Regions from separate parts of the Acinetobacter sp. ANC_7553 genome, predicted to be linked through region 1. Evidence: predicted binding sites of a transcription regulator. Region 1 holds the regulator's gene; the other holds the start of a gene.
What was found. The regulator PhoB, encoded in region 1, activates phosphate uptake and scavenging genes when phosphate is short. The targets are predictions, from matches to a motif close to TGTCATNAANCTGTCATAA.
Positions count from the first base shown of each region.

Region 2: a site for PhoB is predicted at 1,323-1,341, ahead of AC1M9I_RS02245 (inorganic phosphate transporter). Genes of this name have one in related genera too.

Region 1 covers NZ_JBWYIV010000012.1:75,499-78,937, forward strand. The annotation lists gene asd (archaetidylserine decarboxylase) at 1-280, shown strand, start outside; gene phoR (phosphate regulon sensor histidine kinase PhoR) at 322-1,683, opposite strand; gene phoB (phosphate regulon transcriptional regulator PhoB) at 1,694-2,404, opposite strand; gene AC1M9I_RS10730 (TetR/AcrR family transcriptional regulator) at 2,633-3,319, opposite strand.
Region 2 covers NZ_JBWYIV010000002.1:110,439-113,877, forward strand. The annotation lists gene metH (methionine synthase) at 1-1,156, opposite strand, end outside; gene AC1M9I_RS02245 (inorganic phosphate transporter) at 1,615-3,237, shown strand; gene AC1M9I_RS02250 (hypothetical protein) at 3,312-3,439, opposite strand, start outside.

The DNA.
Region 1 (3,439 bases):
ATGTTTATTCGATACTGATATTGGTCGTATGGCTGTTGTTTTAGTTGGCGCAATGATTGTTGCTGGAATTGAAACTGTTGCGACAGGTAAAGTAAAACCAACAGGTCGCTTAGAGCTGAACCATCATGCGATGAAACTTGAAAAAGGTGATGAGCTCGGACGTTTTTATTTGGGTTCAACGGCTGTAGTTTTGTTTGAGAAAGATAAAATGCAATGGGACCAAGCATTTAAGGCGAACTCAACTGTAGTAATGGGTGAAGCGTTGGGTCATCTTATTTGAGTATATCTTTTGAATAAGAAAAGCGCCTAAGGCGCTTTTTTTTATTCGTGCATTTTATACAAGCGTTCTTTGGGAAACACGGCAATAAATGTAGAGCCTTCGTTTTCTTTCGACTCGATTTCAATATGTGCGCCATGTTGCATAAGTACGTGCTTAACGATGGCAAGGCCTAAACCAGTACCACCTGTTTGACGACTGCGTGCACTATCCACACGATAAAAACGCTCAGTTAAACGCGGTAAGTGTTTTGGATCAATTCCAATACCAGTATCCTGAACAGAAAAATAGCCACGTTCTCCATCATCATGCCAGCCGATGGTGATGGTGCCACCTTTCGGGGTGTACTTTATGGCATTGGTAATTAAGTTGCTAAATGCACTCGCCAATTCCATATCTGAACCAATTAAGTCACAGTGGCTGTCTATATCAAGGTTAAGTGTATGACCATAATCAATATTGTAAGCTTGCGCATCATCAAACAGATGGTTCATTAAACTTGGCATTTCGATAATTTGATTTTTCGCAATTTGTTTTTCATTTTCTAAACGAGACAAAAGCAAAAGATCATTGACCAATGCATTCATGCGTTTAGTTTGCGATTGCATTTGTTCAAAGGCACGTTTCCAACGCGGATTGATATCTTCTTGATCTGTGAATGTTTCGATATACCCACTTAACACTGTGAGTGGTGTTCTTAATTCATGTGAAATATTGTCAACAAAATCTGAACGCATTTGCTCGAGATTTTTCATACGCGTAATGTCGTGCGCAACTAAGAGGCGACTTTCATTGCCAAAGCGAGTCAGTTTGATTTGCGCGTACTTATTATCATGGTTCACCAATTTAATTTTTACACCATCTGGTGCTTGATGGGTATTATGAAAATATTCAATAAAATCTGGCTGGCGAATAATCGTGAGCAGGTTGCGGCCACGATCAACAGCTTGAATGCCAAATAACTTTTCCGCAGCAGGATTCCACCATTCGATTTGATGGGAATCATCCGTAAGAATAATCGCTTCTGATAAAGCCACGAGAGAAGATTGAGTTCGATCGATCAGTCCAACCATTTCAGACTGAACAATACGTTCTTGGCGTTGAGCCCGATATACATTGAACAGTAATGCCCCCCAGATTCCATTTAAATTTGGTGGTACATCGTAAGGACGATTCGAAATCCAATCATTGACTAAATATAATGAGCGTAATTGGATACCAAAAAATATGAGACAGGCAATGCCTAAGCATATCCAAAGATAGCCAATCCCTAACCCGATACAGCCCGCAATAATCAGTAGAAATACCAGTAAACGTAAGTCTTGCTTGGCAAAAGTCCATAAACTGCTATATAGAAACTTTTGATGTTCACGTGCCAATTCTGGGACGGGGTAGGGTTCGTACATAAAATCTAAATTAACCTAAAGCAACATCAGCTCGTGTTGAAAAACGATAGCCAGTACCACGCACAGTTTGAACATAACGGTCTGCACCATAAGGTTCGAGCACCTTACGTAAGCGACGGATATGGACGTCGATGGTTCTGTCTTCAATATACACATTTCCACCCCATACCTGATCAAGTAATTGAGCACGGGTATAGGCACGTTCTGGATGAGTCATAAAGAATGCCAATAGACGATATTCTGTTGGCCCCATATCAAGAATATTTTGATTATAGCTGACACGTTGGCTTACTGGGTCAAGAATTAAGCCATTTGCATCAATGGTTTTTTCGCCATTTAACGCATTTGCACGTCTTAACACCGCTTTAATACGGGATACCAACTCACGTGTTGAAAATGGTTTCGTCATATAGTCATCTGCTCCAGCATCAAGACCTTGAACTTTATGGTCTTCTTCGCCACGCGCAGTCAACATAATGACTGGAATTTCGGAAAGTGTTTCATCACGCTTAAGGCGACGACACAAATCTACGCCACTCACGCCACCCGGTAACATCCAGTCGAGTAGGATAAGCGCTGGACGTTGATCAACAATCATTTGATGTGCTTGTTTCGCATCTTCTGCTTCCAAGCATTGAAAGCCTGCCATATCTAAAGAAGTATGGATCATTTCCCGAATTGGGAGCTCGTCGTCGACAATTAAAATGTAGTCATCTTTCACAACGCAATATCCTATGATGAACGGTGAACCGTTTTATATTTATGACAGGCTTATTACAAAGATTAATTATGACAGTATCATTGCAAGATGGAAATCGAAGTTAAATATAGCAATGTTTTGTGACAATTAGGCTGATATTTTGGCTCATTGATATTTATTAATTTGAAATTAAATCAATATCTTAAATTTACTTACGATTTGTCACAATTTCTTCATCTTAATTTGATGCTACTTTTTCATTAGATCATTCAATAGGGCGAGAAAAACGGTTTTACATGCCTGAACGACCTCAGCACGTGGAAGTTTAAAACCACCTACTACCCAGCGAACAGCAACTTGAGTGACATAGCCATTTAGACCAGTTGCAATCAAGGAGATCTCTTTTTCAGTGAGATGGGTATGTGGCATCATTAATGTGACAAAGGCATGAATCATTCGGTCGAAACGGCCCATTGTTTCTTGAATGGTTGCATGATTATGAAGTTCTTGGACGAGCATTGCATCAATATAAATAATCCGAGCGGTACGCGGATCATCTTCTAAAAAACTAAAGAACGCATTTAGACCTGCATCAATCATGTTTAGAGGCTCAGGAGAGGCTTTCATAATAGCTTGCATTAATGTTTGTTGAAGCTTCTCAATCAGTTCTAAAAAGATCGTTTGGAATAAGTTTTCACTTTTCTTAAAAGATTCATAAAAGTAACGTTCAGTTAATTTCGCTTGTGTGCAAATATCTTTAACGGTTACTGAGAAAAAACCATGAGTTCCATATGCTTCAATACCCGCTTCAATAAGTTTCTCACGGCGTGCTTGTTTGCGTTCAGTTAAGGACATCCCTTTAAATTGACGCTCTTTTGCGGGAGGCTTTTCAATCGCTTGCTCGTGTTCTGATGGAGTGAGGTTCTCTGGGTTCATAGCAATTCGAGTCTTTTTATAAAAGTGTTATGCTGCGGTCAGTATAGAGTACTGATCAGCTAAAGATACTAAATTGGCCTATAGTAACAATAAAAATGGTCGATAGTTACATTGACAATA
Region 2 (3,439 bases), on a different contig from region 1:
GACGTGCCACATCTAAAGCTTCGGTGAAGTTACCTTCTTTAATTAAACGAAGGAATTTTTTAGAACCTGTCACGTTGGTACGTTCACCGACGTTGACGAATAATGAATCTTTGGTGATGTTGAATGGCTCTAAACCACTTAAACGACATGCAGGTTCAATTTCAGGGATTTGACGCGGTGCAATACCTTCAACCGCTTGCGCAATCGCACGAATATGATCCGGCGTCGTACCACAACAACCACCCGTAATGTTAATTAAGCCACTTTCAGCAAATTCTTTAATAAATGCTGCAGTTTCTTCAGGAGTTTCATCATAACCACCGAAGGCATTTGGTAAGCCTGCGTTAGGATGCGCTGAAACAAAAGTATCCGCAACGTCAGACACGGTTTTGACGTGTGGACGCATCGCATCTGCACCAAGTGCACAGTTAAAGCCAATCGATAAAGGCTCTGCATGGCGCATTGAGTTCCAGAATGCTTCTGCGGTTTGACCTGTGAGTGTACGGCCAGATGCATCGGTAATGGTGCCCGAAATCATAATTGGCAGTTCGTAACCAATTTCTTTAAACACTTCTTTCACTGCAAAGATCGCAGCTTTGGCATTTAGGGTATCGAAGACCGTTTCAATCAAGATGATGTCTGCACCACCTTCAATCAATGCCTTAGTCGCTTCAATGTAGTTAACTTTTAACTCATCAAAGGTGATGTTACGGAATGCCGGATCATTTACATTTGGTGAAATTGAAGTGGTACGTGACGTTGGTCCTAATACGCCTGCGACAAAACGTGGCTTTTCAGGTGTTGAGTATTTTTTACATGCTTCTTTGGCAATTCGAGCTGCTTCACGGTTAATCTCAGGAACCAAATCTTCCATATGGTAGTCAGACATTGAAACACGCGTTCCATTGAACGAGTTGGTTTCAATAATATCTGCACCAGCTTCAAGATAAGCTTCATGAATGCCTTGAATAATCTGTGGCTGAGTTAGAACCAATAAGTCGTTATTACCCTTAAGGTCGTAGGCCCAATCCTCAAAACGTTCACCACGGTAATCAGCTTCTTCCAATTTGTGGCGTTGGATCATGGTACCCATTGCACCATCAATAATCAGGATACGTTTGGCAAGAAGCGCTTTTAAGGTGGCGAGGGTAGACATCAAATGACTCTCACAAAAATCTGCACAAATAATGGTGCAATATTTTAGCAGAGTTACGTCCACTTTTCTGATAAATAAAAATTTATGAACCTATTCCCAAAAAATTAAGGATGAATTTCATCCATCGACTACGATGATCAACCTATCAAAACTGAAACTGTCTATATTTCATCATGTTGTCATAATCTAATGTAATAATAACTGCCGTTGTAACAAATGTGACAGTGATGTCATCTTTATTTCATCTATTTAATTACCGATTGAAATAAAGATTAAAGACGAGGGTTTTGTATTAACTATCTGATTATTATTGTTAAATTTTGAATATTGGTTGTTTTTAAAGTTTAATTTTCTTAAATAAGTGTCGTTTGGATGACTTATATGACAGCTCTTTGTCATATAATTGTAATAATTAAATTGAACAATAGAGGGGATATTTATCCTCTTTCTCTGCTTGCATGAATTCTAATCAAACTCCAGTTTCAGATTCAGCACAATCGTCAACGCCTATGCAGTCGACGAATGTTCACGTGCCAACGCCGAAATTCTTTATGCCAGTGTTCCTTACACTGATTGTTTCAACCTTGATTTACATTGGTTTTCAGTTGGCTGCTGATTTATCTCATGTGCCTGCTTTAAATCTTTATGCTGTGATCATGTTGGCCACGGCATTGTTTATCGCATTGGGTTTCGAGTTCGTTAACGGTTTCCATGACACGGCCAATGCTGTGGCAACAGTTATTTATACCAACGCTTTATCTGCACCTGTCGCTGTAATGTGGGCAGGCTTCTGTAACTTCCTTGGCGTAATGGTCGCAAGTGGTGCAGTTGCCTACGGTATTATCGCGCTATTGCCTGTTGAATTGATTATGAACGTCGGTTCAGGTGCTGGTTTTGCCATGGTCTTTGCCATGTTGATTGCCGCAATCGTATGGAACTTAGGAACTTGGTTCCTCGGTATCCCTGCTTCTAGCTCTCATACACTAATCGGTTCGATTTTAGGTGTGGGCATCATGAACTACATCCTAAACGTAGGTAATGGTGCGTCAGGTGTAGACATGGAACAGGTGATGAAAGTGGGTAAAGCACTTTTATTCTCACCATTAATCGGTTTTGCATTTGCGGCTGTATTGTTCTTATTGGTTAAAAAAATCTTTAAGAAACAAGTGGAATTATTCCAACCACCAGAAGGGAATAAACCGCCGCCGCCACTTATTCGTGCCATTTTGATTTTCACGTGTACCGGTGTAAGTTTTGCACACGGCTCAAATGATGGTCAAAAAGGTATGGGTCTGATTATGTTGATTCTGATCGGGATCGTGCCTTTGGCATACTCTTTAAACAAGAGTCTAGATCAACAACATATCCAAACGTTTGGTCAGTTATCTGCTCAAACTGCAGATTTGATTTATCCAAATCACCAAGATATTCCAGATGAAAAAGCGCGTCAAATTATCACGTCATATATCCAAACCAAAGAAATCACACCTGAAGTTGTGCCAGCTTTGGCAAGCTTGACGGATCATTTAGGTGAAAAAGTAGGAAGCTACACATCCATTAAAGATGTTCCTGAAGATCAAGTGGCTGAATTCCGTAATGATATGTACCTCAGCACGACTGCATTCAAGCGTTTAGATAAAGCAGAAGCTTTACCTGCCATGACTGAAGCGCAAGAAAAAACAGTGGACAACTACCGTGATAACTTAGATTCATTCCTTCAATACATTCCAACATGGGTGAAAGTTGCGACTGCATTGGCATTAGGTCTAGGGACGATGGTAGGCTGGAAACGTATTGTTGTTACCGTTGGTGAGCGTATTGGTAAACAACACATGACTTATGGTCAGGGGATGTCTGCAGAGTTAGTTGCAATGTCAACGATTGCTGCTGCTGATGGCTTTGGTATGCCAGTGTCAACAACACACGTTTTAAACTCTGCTGTAGCAGGTACGATGGTTGCGAATAAGTCGGGCTTAAACTTCCAAATGGTTCGCACAATTTTATCAGCGTGGATTTTCACACTGCCAGCAACAATCTGTTTGTCAGGTGGTTTATTCTGGTTGTTCCTTCAGTTCACCTGATTGAAATCAATACTTAAAGACTAAAAAAGCGCTGAACAATCAGCGCTTTTTTTATGATCAATTGTTTATGTCGCTTATTTTTGGAATTTAGACAAAAGTTTTTTGAAGGGGAGTTTTTCTTCAGCAAAACCATATAATGCGGCAAATGGTAGGGCGGTGCGTGCGAGATATGCTACACGCCATAATCCACCATGATTAGCAC